One region of the Comamonas sp. 7D-2 genome, then DNA from elsewhere that is predicted to be linked to it. Evidence: predicted binding sites of a transcription regulator. Region 1 holds the regulator's gene; the other holds the start of a gene.

What was found. The regulator sigma-54, encoded in region 1, starts transcription at its own class of promoters, with help from an activator protein. The targets are predictions, from matches to a motif close to TGGCANGNAANCTGCTTT.
Region 2: MPZ60_RS12390 (nitrate/nitrite transporter) is a predicted target of sigma-54. The motif match lies at 7,085-7,102, and genes of this name have one in related genera.

The regions. Positions count from the first base shown of each region.
Region 1 covers NZ_CP094238.1:5,143,148-5,152,462, forward strand. Annotated here, with positions in the region: gene MPZ60_RS23690 (DUF711 family protein) at 22-1,254, shown strand; gene MPZ60_RS23695 (aspartyl/asparaginyl beta-hydroxylase domain-containing protein) at 1,388-2,308, shown strand; gene MPZ60_RS23700 (RNA polymerase factor sigma-54) at 2,499-4,100, opposite strand; gene lptB (LPS export ABC transporter ATP-binding protein) at 4,246-5,028, opposite strand; gene lptA (lipopolysaccharide transport periplasmic protein LptA) at 5,025-5,681, opposite strand; gene MPZ60_RS23715 (thiol:disulfide interchange protein DsbA/DsbL) at 5,812-6,462, opposite strand; gene MPZ60_RS23720 (SPOR domain-containing protein) at 6,623-7,327, opposite strand; gene argS (arginine--tRNA ligase) at 7,429-9,138, opposite strand; gene MPZ60_RS23730 (hypothetical protein) at 9,295-9,315, shown strand, end outside.
Region 2 covers NZ_CP094238.1:2,700,031-2,709,345, forward strand. Annotated here, with positions in the region: partial or broken gene MPZ60_RS12365 (hypothetical protein) at 1-657, opposite strand, end outside; gene nirD (nitrite reductase small subunit NirD) at 664-1,068, opposite strand; gene nirB (nitrite reductase large subunit NirB) at 1,087-3,672, opposite strand; gene MPZ60_RS12380 (hypothetical protein) at 3,833-4,021, shown strand; gene MPZ60_RS12385 (bifunctional protein-serine/threonine kinase/phosphatase) at 4,011-5,726, shown strand; gene MPZ60_RS12390 (nitrate/nitrite transporter) at 5,735-6,955, opposite strand; partial or broken gene MPZ60_RS12395 (IS5/IS1182 family transposase) at 7,948-8,252, shown strand; gene MPZ60_RS12400 (2OG-Fe(II) oxygenase) at 8,750-9,301, opposite strand.

The sequences.
Region 1 (9,315 bases):
CTCCCGCCTACGGATACTGCTATGAATATCAGCTTCAACCCGCTGGTGCGCGTGCGCACCGTCACCGCCTTTGTCAACCTGAGCGCCGATGAGGCACAGTGGCAGGCCGACCTGACCCAGGCCAAGCAGCAATGCGATGCCGTGGCCGATGCCATCGAGGCCCGGGGCTATCAGGTGCAGTCCATCCGCATCGTGAGCAACCCGTTTGGCGAATATCTGGATGTCTCCAGCGCAGACAGCGCCCAAGCCGGCCTGCAGCGCATTGCCGAAACGCTCAAGGCCATCAACACCGGCAAACGCCGCATCCGCTTTGCCGTGGGCGAGGCGCGCAATGCGCAGGAAGTGGCCCTGCTGCCGCAGCTGATTGCCGCCTATGGCGACCTGTGCAACGCCTGCGTAAACATCGATCTGGATGAACATGGCTTTCTGCAGACCGGCTTGCTGGCCCATAGCGTGCAGGCAATTCAGCAGATCGCGCGCACCACGCCGCGCGGCGAAGGCAACTTCAACTTCACGGTCAACTTCAACTGCGCGCCCGGCATTCCCTATTTCCCGGCCAGCTACCACCGCGGCCAGCACCACGGCGCCCTGGTGCTGGGCCTGGAAACGCCAGACCTCATGGTGGCTGAACTGCAGGAGCTGCAGCAGCAGCGCCTGCAGCTCGATCACGCGGCGTGGTTCAGGCTCGCATTCGAGCGCCTGAGCCAGACCCTGAACGAGCATGCCACTGCCATCCAGCGCTGTGCCGACGGCGTGAAACTGGCCGAGGGCTGGCATATCGCGGGCATGGACACCTCGGCCGCGCCGTCCAAGTCCTGCGCCTCCATGGTCGATGTCTACCAACTGCTGGGCGTGCCCTGTTTCGGCGCCAGCGGCACGGTGGAAGCGTCGGCCCTGCTGACCCGCGTCTTCAAATCGGTCAACGGCGTGACACAGATCGGCTTCAGCGGCCTGATGCTGGCCGTGACCGAGGACCAAGGCCTGGCCCAGGCCAGTCTGAATGACGAATTCGATATCCGCGCCCTGCTGACCTACAGCAGCGTCTGCGGCATCGGCCTCGATACCGTGCCTGTGCCGGGCGACAGCAGCGCCGAGCAGATCGCCGCCGTCATGCGCGATACGGGCACCATGGCTTTTCGCCTCAACAAGCCGCTGACGGTGCGGCTATTCCCCGTGCCGGGGCTCAAAGCGGGCGACACAACGGCGTTCGAGAGCGCGGATCTGTGCAACTGCGCCGTGCTGGCTCTGCCTTGAACATCTAACAAGCGGGCTGCTGCGCTTGGCCGTCAAGCGCCGGCAGCTATTGCTTTTGATATTCCCCTACCCCGGTTCTGTTTGACCTGCCCCCATGGTGGCCGCCGGGGTGCCCCCGGTAAAATTGGCCCTTATGGCAAAAATAATCGTTCTGGCACTGGTGCTGCTTTTCTTTGGCTGCGGGCTGTACATGCATCTGCGCGGCAAGGTGCGCCACAAGGTGGTCAAGCAATTGTTTGACCACTCCACGTTCACAGCGCCGTTCAACGTCTTCATGCTGATGTTCAGCAAGGTGCCGCGCACGCCCTATCTGCCCACCAGCACCTTCCCCGAGCTGGCGCCGCTGCAGGCCAACTGGCGTGAAATCCGCGAGGAAGCCGTCAATCTGCAAAAGAACATGCAGATCAAGGCCGCCGCCAACAACGACGACGCAGGCTTCAACTCCTTCTTCAAGACCGGCTGGAAGCGCTTCTATCTCAAGTGGTACGGCGATGCCCACCCTTCGGCCATGGAGCTGTGCCCCAAGACCACGGCCCTGGTGAAATCGATTCCCAGCGTCAAGGCCGCCATGTTTGCCGAGCTGCCGCCCGGCGCCAAGCTCAATCTGCACCGCGACCCCTATGCAGGCTCGCTGCGCTATCACCTGGCCGTGCTGGCCCCCAACGACGACCGCTGCATGATCGAGGTCGACGGCCAGCCCTATAGCTGGCGTGAAGGCGAAGGCGTGATCTTCGACGAGACCTTTATGCACTGGGCCGAGAACCGCTCGGAAGGCAACCGCATCGTGCTGTTCTGCGATGTGGAGCGCCCCATGACCAATGGCTTTGCCCAGTGGCTCAATCACTGGCTGGGCAAGAACGTGGTGGCCGCCGCCAGCTCGCCCAACAACGAGGGCGATCCGCGCGGCATGATCAGCAAGCTGTTCAAGATCTCGTTCTATGCGGGCAAGTACCGCCGCGCCTTCCGCGACTGGAATCCGACCTTCTACAAGATCCTCAAGTTCGGCCTGATGATTGGCGTGCTGGTCTGGTTTATCTGGTGGTTGGTTTCTTGATAACCCCCTGAGGCGCTACGCGCCTTCCCCTGGCCGGGCGCCCCCAAGGGGGGACGGCAGCATCGCCGCAAGGGCGGCTCTTGCTCGCTGCCCCTTGCTTGAGGAATGCCTTATCAAGGCTCCCGCCCTAAATACAGAACAAGAAAGCCGCTGTGTGATGCATCAGCGGCTTTCTTGTTTCTGCGGTGCCCTACAGCGCCTTGCGCAGCGTGGTCGTCGGTATCTTGAGCTGCTCGCGGTATTTGGCGACGGTGCGGCGCGCGCACTCGATGCCCTGCTCTTTGAGCATATCGGCCAGCTTGGCGTCCGACAGCGGCTTCTTGGCATCTTCGGCATCGACAAACTGCTTGATCAGCGCACGCACGGCCGTGCTGGAAGCACTGCCGCCGGTTTCCGTGCCCAGGCCCGAGCCGAAGAAATACTTGAGCTCGAAGGTGCCCTGGGGCGTGGCCATGTACTTGGCCGTGGTCACGCGGCTGATCGTGGACTCGTGCAGACCCAGGGTGTCGGCGATATCGCGCAGCACCAGCGGGCGCATGGCCAGTTCGCCATGCACAAAGAAGTTCTTCTGCCGCTCCACAATGGCTTCGGAGACCCGCAAGATGGTGTCGAAACGCTGCTGGATGTTCTTGATGAACCAGCGCGCCTCCTGCAACTGCTGCTGCAGCGCCGCATGGCCGTCGCTGTTCTTGTGGCGGCGCAGCACGCCGGCATAGATGTCGTGCACGCGCAGACGCGGCATGACCTCGGGGTTGAGCTGCACGGAGAAGTCCACCCGGCCCGAGCCGGACCGCAGCGGGCGCACGATGACATCAGGCACCACGATATGGCGCTCCACGTCCACAAAGCGCCGACCCGGACGCGGCTCCAGCCTGGCGATCAGGGCCATGGCTTCGCGCAGCTGTTCCTCTCGCGCGCCGCACAGGCTGGTGAGCTTGCGCAGATCGCGCCGCGCCAGCAGGTCCATGGGCTGCGCGCAGATGGCCTGCGCCAGCAGCAGCCGGTTCATATGCGCCTCGGTCGTGCCCTCGTCCTCGGCGGTGCGGATCAGGTCGCGCAGCTGCAGCTGCAGGCACTCGGCCAGATCACGCGCTCCCACGCCCACGGGCTCCAGGCTTTGAAGCAGCTTCAGAGCAATGACAAAGTGCTGCTCCAGTTCCTCGCGCTCTTCCAGGTCGTCGCCGGCCAGGCTCTGCGCCAGCTCCTGCAGGGAATCCTCGAGATAGCCGTCGTCGCTGAGCGACTCGATGAGAAAGCGCAGCGCCGCCATGTCCGCCGCGCCCAGATGCAGGCTCAGCGCCTGACGATGGAGAAAGTCGGTCAGGCTCTGGTGCTCGCGCGCCAGATCGATGGCATCGGTTTCGTCATCGCCATCGCGGTTGCGCGTGGAGCTGCTGGCCGAGGGCGTATCCCACTCGCTGCTGGATTCGCCACCCCATTCCCCGTCCTGGCCGTCCAGGCCCTCGGCCTCCCAGTTCAGCGTTTCAGGGGTTTCGGGGTTTGATGCCTCCGCTACCGTTTCAGTAGCTTGTTGCGCTTGCGATGCATCTCTTTCAGCATGAATACCATCTGAAGTACTGTATTCACTGGCGCTATTAGCTACATCTACAGGAGCATCTCCCGCAGTTTCGGCCTCATCGCCCGCACGTTCCAGAAAAGGGTTGTCGACCAGCATCTGCTCGACTTCCTGCGCCAGCTCCAGGGTGGAAAGCTGCAGCAGCTGAATGGATTGCTGCAGCTGCGGCGTAAGCGATAAATGCTGCGAAACGCGTAGCGAGAGACCTGGCTTCATCGAGGCGCGGCCCCCAGACAATCATTGCAAACGCGCGCAGTGCTACGGGTTTGCCGCCGGGCCGCCCCAAGGCAAACCTCGGCGCAGCCGGTCAGGGCCCCTTCTGGGGGCAGCGACCGCACAAAGTGAGGGAGCGTGGGGGTCATCACATTCTGAAATGTTCGCCCAGATAGACGCGGCGCACATCGGCGTTCTCCACGATCTCCTCGGGCGTGCCTTCGGCCAGCACATGGCCGTCGCTGATGATGAAGGCGTGGTCGCAGATGCCCAGCGTCTCTCGCACATTGTGGTCGGTGATCAGCACGCCGATGCCGCGCTCCTTGAGGAAGCCGATGATGCGCTGGATCTCGATCACCGCGATCGGGTCGATGCCGGCAAAAGGCTCGTCAAGCAAAATGAAGCGCGGTTGCGTGGCCAGGGCGCGGGCAATTTCCACGCGCCTGCGCTCACCGCCTGACAGCGCCAGCGCCGGCGACTGGCGCAGATGCTCGACGCGCAGCTCCTGCAGCAGGCCCGTGAGACGCTTTTCGATTTCGTCGCGCGTCAGCGCCTTGCCCTGCTCGTCCTTTTGCAGCTCCAGCACGGCGCGCACATTGTCTTCCACGCTGAGCTTGCGGAAGATGGAGGCTTCCTGGGGCAGATAGGACAGGCCCAGGCGCGAGCGCTGGTGAATCGGCATGCCGCCCACCGGCTGGCCGTCGATGAAGATCTCGCCGCCGTCGCTGCGCACCAGGCCCACGATCATGTAGAACGATGTGGTCTTGCCCGCACCGTTGGGGCCGAGCAGACCGACCACCTCGCCTTTTTGCACGGACAGCGACACATCCTTGACCACCTTGCGGCTGCCGTAGGACTTGGCCAGATGTTTGGCCTCCAGGCGGCTGTCGGACTCGCCGCTGCGGCTGCTGGAGAAAGTCGGCTCGCTCATTTCTTCTCGTCGGCTTTCTCGCCGCCCAGCGTCATGCTCTGGCGCAGCTGCGTGGCAGGTGTTGCAGGCTTGGGCTGTGCCCCCGGCGTGCCGTCCTTGGGCGCCATGATGGCGCGCACACGGCCGCCCTGTCCCACGGAGGAACTCGGCAGGCCGCCGCTGGTCTTCTGGCCATCGACGGTATAGACGTCGGTGATGTTGTTGTAGACGATGATGGAGCCCGTGACCTGATCGCTGAGCTGACCGCCACGGTAGCGGCGCATCTCGCCACGACGGATGAACTTGACGATATCGGCCTTGCCGTCGTACTCGATGACTTCGCCTTCGCCCTCGATGAACTCCTCGGGCTGACCGGCCACGGTATCGCGCTTCTGACGGAAGAACGCTCGCTTGCCGGCCTCGGCCTTGATCACACCGTACTGATAGCCCTCGGCGTCCTGCCGCACATCGAGCTGAGCACCGCGCAGCACGATGGAGCCCTTGGTCATCACCACATTGCCAGTAAAGACACTGGTCTGCTGCAGCTCGTCATGACGCAACGCATCCGCCTCGATATTCATGGGCTTGGCGCTGTCGGCTTTTTCGGCATGGACAATGCCGGTCGCTGCTGCCAGGGCGCAGGCCAGCGCAAGAGGTAGGAGTGTTTTTTTCATGGAAGGCACGTTTCTTGCATCCATTGTAGTCATTCCCTTTTTGCAACTTGCGTAAAAAACACCCACAAAAAAGCCCGCACGGCGGCGGGCTTGTTGGACGTCAAACGTCACTGGCGTCTGCTGCCTGATCTCAGGCCTTGCGGCTGGAGGCGACCAGCGCATTGACCACGCGCAGCACATTGTCCATATTGCCGGCCTTGGTGCCGTCCGTGTAGTAGCGGCCGGCCACACCCATGGCGGGCACGCCTTCCACGTCATATTCGTTTTGCAGCTGAGCGGCCTTGCGCGCCTGATTGGCCACGGTAAAGGAGTTGTAGACCTCCTTGAACTTGGCCAGATCCACGCCCTGCTTTCCGACCCAGTCAAAGATGGCGTCATCGGTCTTGAGCAGATTGCGATCCACGTGGATGGTACGGAACACCTTGGCGTGCAGCTGGGGCAGCAGGTTCATGCCCTCCAGGGCGTAGTACAGCTTTTGCTGTGGCACGAAAGAGGCATTGAAAGCCACGGGCACGCGGCGCACCACCACATCGGCAGGCTGGCTCTTTGCCCAGGCTTCGAACTGGGGCTCGAAGGCATTGCAATGCGGGCAGCTGTACCAGAAGAACTCGACCACCTCGACCTTGCCGGCCGGCGCGCTCACGCTGGCGGGCTTGCCGAGCTTGATGTAGTCCTTGCCTTCCTTGGGCGCAGCGCCCTGGGCCCAGCTGGAGGAGGCACCCAGAGTCAGGGCACCGGCAGCAGCTGCCGAGGCAGCCAGAGAGAATTCGCGACGTTTCATCTAAACAAACTCCTGTATCAGGTCTGCAGTATCAGAGCCAACAGGCCCAAAAAAGTTCAGCGTTGTCAAAACTACCAATGGCACAAGCCAGAGGCCTCAAGCAAGGGCCGCCCCGCAGCTAAGCTGCAGTCCCCCGACGCGCAGCGCCTCAGGGGCCTTGTTATCTGGCCGCGCGCACCAGAGTCGAGTCCACGCCCGCACCGTCGAGCTTGCCCTTGAGCTGCTCGGCGTCGTCACGCTTGCTGAACGGCCCCACGCGCACGCGGAAAACGGTGATGCCGTTCTGCTCACGCTCGCTGATGCGCGACTCCCAGCCCAGCATGGCCAGCTTGGCACGCTGCGCTTCCGCTTCGCTCTGGCCGCGGAAAGCACCGGCCTGCACAAAGTAGTTGAACGCAGAGTCCGAAGAGGATGCCGTCTGCGCGGCCGCCTTTTCCTTGTCTGCACGCGCCTTGTCTGCCTTGTCGGCTGCTGCGGAGCGCTCCTTGACCAGATCACCCAGCGGATCACCCGATGCGGACTTGGCAGGCTTCTCCGGCGTAGAAGGTGGCGGCGGCGTGGTGACTCCGCCGGTTGCAGTAGGTTGTACCGCAGGTGTAGGCGGCGACACCGTCACATCGCTTGGAGGAACTGGTGGTGTCACCGGGGGCGGTGCAGGCTGGCGGCTCTGCAGCGGTGCGTTGGGGTCCCAGTTCTTGTTGCGCTCGGCCTCGGCCGCATCGCGCTGAGTGTTGTTTCCACCCTTGTTGAGGAAGGGCACCGGCACCTTGGTCACATAGATGGCCACGGCCAGGGCCGCAGCCAGACCGATGACCATGCCAAAGATAAGCCCCAGGATGGTTCCACCGCGTTGCTGGTTCTTCATATCAGTCGCTTAACGCTTTCTGCTTCAGTTATTCCATTCTCAGATCCATCGACCCCTGACAGGCAAGGCCGGCAAGGCGACCGATGGACAGGAAACTGGGATTACATGCGCTCGGGTGCGCTCACACCCAGCACCGCCAGACCATTGTGCAACACCTGGGCCGTGGCAGCGACCAGGGCCAGACGTGCGAGCTTGACCTTTTCGTCGTCCACCAGAATGCGCTCTGCGTCGTAGTAGCTGTGATAGCTGGAGGCCAGATCGCGCAGGTAGAAGGTCACGTCGTGCGGTGCGTTGCCTTCGGCAGCAGCGGTCAGCATCTCGGGGTACTTGGCCAGCAGCAGCATCAGCGCCTGGGCCTGTGGGCCTTCCAGAGCGGACAGGTCCACATCCTTGAGTGCCGCCAGACCTGCACCGCCGGCCTCCTGCCAGGCGCGCAGCACGGACTGGATGCGCGCATGGGCATACTGCACGTAGTACACGGGGTTGTCGTTGTTCTGGGCCACGGCCAGATCCACGTCGAAGGTGTACTCGGTGTCGGGCTTGCGCGAGAGCAGGAAGAAGCGCACGGCATCCTTGCTGGTCCACTCGATCAGATCGCGCAGCGTGACGTAGGAGCCGGCGCGCTTGCTGATCTTGACCTCTTCGCCGTTGCGCACCACGCGCACCATGGTGTGCAGCACATAGTCGGGATAGCCCTCAGGGATGCCCACATCGGCAGCCTGCAGGCCGGCACGCACGCGGGCAATGGTGCCGTGGTGGTCCGTACCCTGAATGTTCACCACCTTGGTGAAGCCACGCTTGAACTTCTGGATGTGATAGGCCACATCGGGCACAAAGTAGGTGTAGCCGCCGTCAGTCTTGCGCATCACGCGGTCTTTGTCGTCGCCGTAGTCGGTGGACCTGAGCCACAGCGCGCCGTCCTGCTCATAGGTCTTGCCGTTGGCGATCAGGCGGTTGACCGTCGCTTCGACATGACCGTTTTCATAGAGGCTGGACTCGAGGTAGTACTCGTCGAACTTGAGGTTGAAGGCCTGCAGGTCCTTGTCCTGCTCGTTGCGCAGATAGGCCACGGCGAACTGGCGGATGTTGTCGTAATCCTCGACATCGCCGTTGGCGGTGAACTCGCGGTCATCGGCCTTGATGGTTTCCTTGGCCAGGAAAGCCTTGGCGATGTCGGCAATGTAGTCGCCGTTGTAGAAATTCTTGGCCAGCGGGTTTTCGCTGTCGGTGGGCCAGCATTCGTCACCAGGCTTGAAGCCTTTGGCGCGCAGCTGGGTGCTCTTGGTCAGGGTGTCGATCTGCACGCCTGCGTCGTTGTAATAGAACTCGCGGTGAACCTTCCAGCCCTGGGTGGAATAGAGGTTGCTGATGGCGTCGCCGATCGCAGCCTGGCGGCCATGGCCCACATGCAGAGGGCCGGTGGGGTTGGCGGAGACGAACTCGACGAGGATGTTTTCACCGCGATCGGCCTGGTAGCCGAACTTCTGGGCTTGCGCCAGCACTTCGCGCACTACCTCCTGCTTGGCAGCAGGCTTGAGGCGGATGTTGAGAAAGCCCGGACCCGCGATCTCGATCGCATCCACCCACTGCTGGAAGGCGGCTGTAGCCTCCAGCGCGGTCTTGAGCTGCTCGCCCAGGGCGCGCGGGTTGGCCTTCAGAGGCTTGGCCAGCTGCATGGCCGCCGTGCAGGCGAAATCGCCATGGGCTGCCACTTTGGGGTTTTCAAACGCAGCGCGTGCGCCGGCGCCGGGCGAGAGTGTTTCGAGCTCAGCAGCCAGGGCTGCGAGCAATTCCTGTTTGACGGAGAGCATCGCGGGATTTTACGTGCCGGATTCAAGTCCTGCCGAATCGCTGGCGCCACACCCTTGTTCCTGGGCCGGTTCACAGGCTGAAGGGCGGTATCTGCATGTTTCGGCGGCCACACACAGTCATTGCGCAAATGGAAGTCATTCTCGCTTGAACCCCGAATGCAGACCATGCCCACGTTC
Region 2 (9,315 bases), 2.4 Mb from region 1:
TCAGCTTCCACCAGCACTGCCCGTTGGCCAGGTAGGCCAGGGCCCATATAGCCCATCTCGCGTCCCCCCATTTGCGTTGGGCTGGCCTGTCAGCGAGAACGGACCGCTACCCGGCTTGCAGATTGCACCGGTAGCGAGGTGCAAGTTACAGATGGCATTGGTGTTCCAGGTGCCGTGCGTGCTCTGGTTCAGCCCCATGGTCCAGCAGCTCATCCAGGCCCCGGCTTTGCCGATCAATGCGCAGGAACAGGATGGGGTGGCAATCGGCCATATTGGCGCCGATCACGAAAAAGACATCGGCTTGATCGAAGTCCTTGTAGGAACCGGGGACATCTGGCCCGATACGTACAACGAAATAGCATCGGGGCCATGAGTGTCAAGGATGGTCTTGAGGCGCTGGGCAGTTTTCGTAATGGCCTCGTCCATTTTGACCTGCACAGGATCGCGCTGACGGTCAATGCGCGCAAATGCGGTCTCCATCCGGCCAGACTCCCTCAAAGTCTGCGAGCTGCTGGAGTCCTTGGTGCACAGGCGGCCGAAGTTGGTCGGGTGGCTTTTGATGCCGATGACCTTGATCACCTTACCCTGGTCCACATGCAGATTCATACCGCAGCCAACGCCGCAGTATGGGCACACAGAGAAGACTTCGTTGGCCATGTGCACTCAGTCCTTGAGCCAGACGATGCCGTCGCGCAGCTCGATGGAGTAGACCGGCAAGATGGTGTCCGGTTCTTCCACGCAGGCGCCGGTGCGCAGCAGATAGTGGTGCTTGTAGATGGGCGAGGCGACGACAGGTTCGCCGCCCAGGTCGCCAACGATGCCGCGAGAGAGTACGTTGGCACCACTGTGGGGATCATGGTTCCCTATGGCGTAGAGGCTGCCGTCGGTCAGCCGAAAGACGGCCACCTGACGACGCCCGATGAGAGCGCAAACGCCCGTGTCGGGCCAGATGTCGTCGAAAGGGCAGATGCGGTGCCAGATGGCAGCAGAGGCTGCGCTCTTGTTGGCGGCTGAGCTCGTGGGTGCGGCGGTGCGCGTGGGTTCTGGCGCAATGGCGGTATCGTTCATGAGGTGCTCCTTAGGGGGTCAAACGCTGGCTTCGACCAACACCGGGATGCCTTTGAGGCGTGAGTGCTTTTCGGCTTGGGTAGCGGGTCGGATCTGGCCGCGCTCCTGAACGAAGACAACGTTGTCGTCGCCTGCGTCGCTGTTGACGAAGGTACGCAGGCGCCGGACGACGGCGGGGTCGTCCACGGCCTTCTTCCATTCACAAGCGTAGGTGCCCACGACATGGGCCATTTGCGCCTCCAGCTCGGAGGCAAGACCCAGGCTGTCGTCGACCACAACGGCCCTGAGGTAGTCCAGGCCGCCTTCGAGGTTGTCGCGCCAGGTGCTGGTGCGCTGCAGCCGATCAGCGGTACGGATGTAGAACATCAGGAAGCGGTCGATCAGGCGTACCAACTGATCCTTGGAAAGGTCGGCTGCCAGCAGCTCGGCGTGGCGTGGTTTCATGCCGCCGTTGCCGCAGACATAGAGGTTCCAGCCTTTTTCTGTGGCGATCACCCCCACGTCCTTGCCCTGTGCTTCGGCGCATTCGCGTGTGCAGCCGGAAACGCCGAACTTGATTTTGTGTGGCGAGCGAAGGCCCTTGTAGCGGTTCTCCAGCTCGATGGCTAGGCCAACGCTGTCGTCCACGCCATAGCGACACCAGGTGGACCCTACGCAGCTCTTGACCGTACGCAGCGACTTGCCATAAGCATGGCCCGATTCAAAGCCTGCATCCACCAGCTCACGCCAGATCAGCGGCAGTTCGTGGACTTGGGCTCCGAACAGATCGATGCGTTGGCCGCCCGTGATCTTGGTATAGAGGCCGTAGTCCTTGGCGACCTTACCAATCACGATCAGTTGGTCAGGCGTGATCTCACCTGCGGGCACGCGTGGGACGATGGAATAAGTGCCGTCCTTCTGGATATTGCCCAGGAAGTAGTCGTTGCTATCCTGCAGCGGCGCACCGTTGCGGTCGAGAACGAAGTCGTTCCAGCAACTGGCCAGGATGTTGGCCACCGTGGGCTTGCAGATGTCGCAGCCATGACCTTTGCCATGTTGCTGCAGCAATTGCGCGAAGGTTCGGATTTCGCCAACGCGCACCAGGTGATAAAGCTCTTGGCGCGAGTGCGGAAAATGCTCGCAAAGGTGGTTGTTGACAGCTACGCCTTGGCGCTTGAGCTCGGCCTTGAGTACCTGGGTAACCAGCGGCACGCAGCCGCCGCAGGAGGTCCCCACCTTGGTGCAGGATTTAAGTTCGCTGATGGTTTGCACACCGCCAGCGATAGCTGAGCACAACTGCCCCTTGCTGACGTTGTTACACGAGCACAGTACCGCAGCGTCAGGCAGGGCGTCCACGCCGAGGCCTGGTTTGGCCGCGCCGTCGCTGGTTGGCAGGATGAGCTGGCCGGGTGCATCGGGCAACTCCATATTGTTGAGCGCCATCTGCAGAAGCGTGCCGTACTCTGCGGCATCCCCCACCAGCACGGCGCCCAGCAGGCGCTTGCCGTCTTCGCTGACAACGATTTTCTTATAGATCTGCTGCAGCTCGTCGGTGTAGTTAAAGCTGCGACTACCCGGCGTCTTGCCAAGTGCGTCCCCGATGCTGGCTACGTCCACACCCATGAGCTTGAGTTTGGTGCTCATGTCGGCGCCCGTGAACGTGGCATCGGCCTGTCCTGCCAAGTGAGCTGCGGCAACGCGGGCCATATCGTAGCCTGGCGCGACCAAACCGAAGACCTGCTCATTCCAGGCCGCGCATTCACCGATGGCATAGATGTCGTGATCGCTGGTGCGACAGTGGTCGTCAATGACCATGCCTCCGCGCGGACCGATGGCCAACATGCATTGACGTGCCAGTTCGTCGCGCGGCCGGATGCCGGCCGAGAACACGATCATGTCGGTTTCGAGATAAGTTCCTTCGGCGAACACCATGCGATGGCGCGCCGTGGCGCCATCGGTGATCTCAACAGTGTTGCGGCTGGTGTGAGCCTGCACGCCCAGCGATTCGATCTTGGTGCGCAGCACGCGACCGCCGCCTTCGTCCACTTGGACCATCATCAGGCGTGGTGCGAACTCCACGACATGGGTTTGCAGCCCCATGTCGCGCAAGGCCTTGGCACATTCCAGCCCCAGCAGCCCGCCGCCCACCACTACGCCGCTTTGGGACTTGGCCCCCGAGGCCTGCATGGCTTCGAGGTCCTCGATGGTTCGGTAGACAAAGCAGTGAGGGCGGTCGCGTCCCGGCACACCTGGTACAAAGGGTGAGGAGCCCGTTGCAAGCACCAGCTTGTCGAAGGCCAGTACTTCACCATTGGTCAGTTGCAGCGTACGATCGCGCCGCTCGATGGAGGCAACGCGGGCATTGAGGCGCAGCGTCAGGCCCGGGCGGTCGTAGAAGCCCTCTGGGACCAGGGACAGATCGTCGGCGCTGCGGCCACTGAAGAACTCCGACAGGTGGACACGGTCGTATGCCGGGCGCGGCTCCTCACCAAGTACCGTCACTTCCCATCCTGCTGCGCAAAGGTCGGGAAATTGTTCGGTTAGAGCTTCGACATAGCGTTGACCCACCATGCCGTTACCAACAACGATGAGCTTTCGTGGTGTTTTATGAATCGCGTGGGGCATGCGATATCCCTTCGTCGGAGGGGAGTGAAGCGAGTTACGCTCCCTCTCACGGTTAAAAAAACAAAAAGGCGCTTGCGCCATGACCTAGCCACCTTTGGCCAGGTATGTCGCAAACGCCGTTGTCCTCAACTGTCGGAGCTACATTGCCCAGACCGTTGCTATGAATAAAGCATTTTTTATGCCAATCGTTTTCTTGCTCATGGAGCTTGGCAGTGCCGTGGTTCCAAACGAAGGTGCTGCTGATTCTGATCTACCGATGCTTCAGTTCGGTGCGGTGTCCGCATCGATAGGCACTCTTGTGGGGCGCGATTGCAAGGAATGCCATTACGGATTCGCTCATGCCTTTTGAACTGGATATCGGATGGGTCTCACGCTCCGGTCGTGCGCAGGACAACGAGGACTTCGCGGCAGTACAACTGAAGGACGAAAGTTCGGGCCACGCCAGCATGCTCGCCGCCGTTGCCGATGGTGTCAGTGCGGGTGGCTGGGGCCGTGAAGCTGCACAGACCACGGTAACCTGTTTGGCACGCGACTTCTTTTGCACGCCAGTCACCTGGGAGCCTACCGTGGCGCTGGACCGCATCGTGGGTGCACAGAACGCTTGGCTCTATGGCATCAATCGACGGCGTCAGCCGGCCTATGGTCTGACCACGCTGACAGCTCTGGTTCTACGCGGGCAGAGTTTCACGCTGGCCCATGTAGGCGATACCCGTGCCTACCTGTTGCGACAAGGGCAGATCGAGCAGCTGACGGAGGACCATGTGATGGGCGGCGTGGACTTCGCGCACCGCCTGGCGCGCGCCATTGGCCTGGAGGATAGGGTCAGCATTGACTATCGGCAAGGAGAAGTGGTTCCCGGCGACATTTTTGTACTGCTGTCAGACGGCATACACAATGACGTCAAGCCGCGCGAGTTTGCCCAGTGGGCGGGCGAGGGCGGTGCACAGTCCCTGGCCGAACGCTTGGCTGATGCCGCGTGGCGCAACGGCAGCCGCGACAATCTCACAGCAGTGGTCGTTCGCGTGCTGGGCGTGAAGGAAGCAACCCTGGACGACACTATGCGTCGCGCACAGTCCCTTCCGCCATTGCCTCTGCTCAGGCCCGGCAGTCTGGTGGATGGGCTGCGTGTGGAGGCTTTAGTGGCCGACAGTGGCATTTACCGCGTGTACCGAGTGCTGGATGAGCGCAGCGGCCAGCGCCATGCGCTCAAAACGCTGCACACACAGCGTGCCCATGACCGCCAGGAATGGGCTGCTCTGGCCCATGAAGCATGGGTGGCCGGCCATCTGCAGACCGGAGCGGCAGCCCGACATCTGGTTCGGCTGCATGCTGCGCCGGTGGATCTGCCATCAGCTTTCTATCTTTTGTACGAATGGGTGGAGGGCGAGACGCTTTCTCAGTGGCTGGAGCGACGACATCAGCCTGGTGTAGACCAGGTGCTTGCCATAGGTCAGCAGGCCGCGCGTGTGCTGGGTTACCTGCACCGACAGGGTGTTATCCACCGCGACGTCAAGCCCGCGAACCTTCACTGCGGTGTTGATGGGGTGTTGCGTCTGCTCGACCTTGGCGTTGCGCTGACTGGCCGAGAGCCTCCCGAACTGCGTGCCTTACATGCGGGTACTGCTAGCTACATGAACCCCGAGCAGTGGGACGATCCGCCAGTGCCAGCAAGTGCGGGCAGCGACCTGTTCGCTTTGGGCGTGACGCTGTACCAGCTATTGACAAGTGGACGTCTGCCCTATGGTGAGGTTATCGCTTACCAGAGAGGGCGCTACTGGCGTGACCCAATACCTCCCAGTCGTCACAGCCCACAAGTACCAATCTGGCTGGATGCCATCGTTCTTAAGGCGATCGCTCGCGATCCTGCACAGCGCTTCGAGACGGCCGAAGAAATGTTGCTGGCGTTAGAGCGCGGAGCTGCGCGGCCACTATTGCCGCAAGCGTCCAGTCCACTCCTTGAGCGCGATCCAGCATTCGGTTGGAAGACAGCGCTCGCCTTCAGCGTTGTGCTCAATGTGGCGCTGCTTTACTGGTTACTGTTCCTGCCACGCTGAGCTTTGAATCAAGCCGGAACGGTGCGTGCGCGACCGCCTTTCTCCGCCCAGGTGCGTGTCCAGCGCAGTTGCATGTAGCGCAGCATCACCAACATGACTAGTGAAAAGCAGGCAAACACAGCGAATCCTGAGAAGTAACTGCCGGTGTGCTGTTGCGACAAACCCATGCTTGCAGGGATCAAGCCGCCGCCCAAAGCGCCCAACTCTCCGATCATGGAGCCGGCCACAGCAGTGGTTGTTGGCCACCGCAGAGGAACCAATTGGAACAAGGCACCATTGCCAGCTCCCAAGGCGGCAAAACATACCAAGAAGAACAGCACTGTGAGAGTTAAGGAGTGGCCGCTGAGTCCGCAAAGCAGCAAGCTAATGAAGACGACGACCAGCACTGCTGTGAGCGTGTTCACTCCGCCCCAGTGATCCGACAGCCAGCCGCCAAAAATGCGCGTAGTCGCACCCATAAACGCAGCCAGCATGGTCAACTGCCCAGCTTCAACTTTGCTCACACCGAATTGGTCATAAAAGTAGCTTGGCAGAAAAGTGGCTAAGCCAATGAAGCCGCCAAAGGTGACGGCATAAATTAGGCTGAAAGCCCAGCCGTCCTTCTCGATAAGGCAGGCAACATGGTCACGCAGAGTGGCATGTGCATCACGGTCTGCGGGTTCTCGGGCAAACACAATCATTACGACCATAGGCACCAGAATACCTAGAGCCGCAAAGCCGTATACGGCCTGCCAGCCAAAGGCCTGTGCCAACTGCGGTGCCAGCAGTGCGGCAAAGGCCGTTCCGATGTTGCCGGCACCAACTAGTCCCATTGCTAGTCCCTTGTAGCGCGGTGGAAATGAGCCTGAACCGAGTGAAAGAGCTACGCCGAAGCTGGCACCAGCAATGCCTAGCAAAACGCCCATGGCCAGCAGATCACCAAAGGAATCAACGGCGAAGTAGCCGTACAACATTGCGATGGCGATGCCCACCATCTCAACCAGGGTGGCATTCTTTCTACCGATGTACTGAGCCAGTAATCCCAGCGGAAAGCGCATCAGCGACCCCGCGAAGATTGGGATGGATAGCATCAGGCCCTTCTGCGCCGGTGTCAGATTAAAGCTCTCGCTGAGAAAAGGGGCCATTGCACCATTGATGACCCAAATGCCGCATGAGCAGGCGAAATAGAAGAATGATGCGCCCAAGGTTGGTGCATGCCCAGCTTGTAAAAAGTTTCGGAAGCCCGTCATTGCTTTCTGTCCCTACAAAAGAAAACGTCTACGCAGGCATTACCCGCAATAGCGGCCTATGCCTAACGTAGACGTCGTTGTCTTGATACAGCCGAATCTGCTTCATTGCAAAAACGGCTACAAGTCAGTTAAGCAAGATTCGTGCTCATCCGCTTGAGTGTGCAAAGAACATGATGGAGTGATGTTCTACCGAACCAAATGGCCCAACTCCTCGTAGGTCCGCGTTTCTCGACCTCCATGGCGGAGAGTTTGGTGTTAAGGGATACCCCGCCGGTTGAAGTCGCTTTGCGACCAAGAGCTGACGTCCGTGTTTGCAATCGTCCAGACCGATTCACGAAGATGACCCAGTTCAACCTCCAACCGTCGTTCAGAAGTCTGCGGTAGTCGGCAGCTCTTGACCGGAGCTGGGCCTGGCTACTTGTGAGCGCAGCACCACAAAGCGAACCTCCGACAGGCCCCAACGCCCATCTCGACTTTCAGGGGAACAGTCAGACGCGAAGGAGTCTCTTGTGCAGATGTCATCCAAGTCTGGCTTGATGTGTCCCACCATCCGCTCACGCGGACAGGAGCAGGCTGACTGATCGATAGCAAGTACCTCCAGCCTGTGTTCCCGAAGTCTTGACATGGACAGCCCTGAAGAGGTTGAAAAGCTACTCCAGGTACTGCCACCTTGTTCTGCACGTCACATCATTAAAAGCAGTACAAGGATTTACTTCACATTCGTACAACAATTTACTTCCCCCACCTTTGTCGGACAGCTACCGTTATTAATACTAATTTTGTTCCAGGTTGATTCACCTTGTTCTAAGGAGCCGGCCGAGGAGGAGGAACATGATTGGTTGAATTTTCATCAACTAATTTTGTTCTCATGGGAACATGACCAAGGATGTCCGGGCCCGATGTAATGAGCGCTTCCTCGACGAATTGTTCGATGACATGCGTAAGAACTTGAAACTCTCGCTGTCATACCTGTGCCCATAAGAGGCCGCTAACGACGCTTAGATGATTGGAACGCCATCGGCATCTTGCAGAAATTGCATCGAGCGATGTCGGAGCGACCGCAGGAACATGACCAGATTGATTGGAGCCGGGCCTGCATCGATGGCTCATCGGTACCAAGCCCCCAGGAGGGGCCAGAAAACGGGCCGCAATCCGGTCGATAGAGACAATCGTGGCTCCACGCGCGAACCTCGTTTAGATGCCAGAGGCATGCCGATGTAGGTTCTCGTCAGCGGTGCAGGCACGACTCATGATGTTCGAGAACTACATGGATGAGATTCCTGTCGTTGCAGGCCTGTTGTGGGGCGCACTCAAGCGATCCCAAATGTTTGATGGGCCAGACAGGTCGGACCGAGATGAGGACATTCCGATTAGAGCCAAGAGCGTCCAGCTCGAGTGTTAGATGGGAGCTTCATCAGCGAATGCCATCGGGGCCAGCGGGCAACCCGCCTGCACAACAGGCCGGATATAAGACTGCAGCCCTGCCTCCTGATTCTTCACGCACAACGGTTACTTGCAATCCGGGAGGCTTCCATATAAGCCGCTCTAAATGAAGTGGGCGACATCCTAGTGGATAGGGCCGGTGAGACTAATGAACCTATCTTGGTTTAGAAGTCGGTCCACTTCTGAGGACTGCAAAAAGCCACGTGCCCGTGGCGGCACCGGATACAACTGGCTATTTTTCGGCGAGCAACATGCTGCGGCCGACGTCTGTGAAAAACGTGAAAGTCGCACCTGGCGAAGTAGTTCAGTGGCATGGTGGCCTGAATGCAGAGAGTTAGCTTGATGTACGAGTTAGTCGACTGCGGTGGCCCTGTACATGACATCTGAACGAAGAACATACTTAACGCCGCTGGTCACCGCAGCACCTTCATGCCAAGTGTCATGGATGAACAAAAGGGCATCGCCTGCCTTAGGCGATATTTTGAAATCACGGAAGTCTGTCTCTCCTCCCGAAAAGCCATCGTTCAGGTAGACCAAGAAGGTCAGATGGCTAGTGAGCCCATCTTCCTTCCAAGGGCCATCTTTGTGCATCTTGAATCGTTGACCTTGTGTATATTTGTAAAATCTAAGATCCTTGGGTAATCCAACTGGCAACTCGTTTTCAATTTGCGGCAAAGCCGCACTTGCAAACCTGCGCCAAAGAAAATTGACCCATACCGGATCTTCGAGAGTGGTTCTATCGTTGTTGCGCACATTAGGCATTGGCTTCTGACCTTCAGAAGTTCGAACCTCTGCAGCACTGAACACACGTGCTTCGGACAGCGCTATAAGTTCGGAGCACTTGTCTATCTCCAGAAACGATGGAATGCTGAACACTCGATCTGTGTGGTACATGAGTTTCATACGCATGTTTCCAA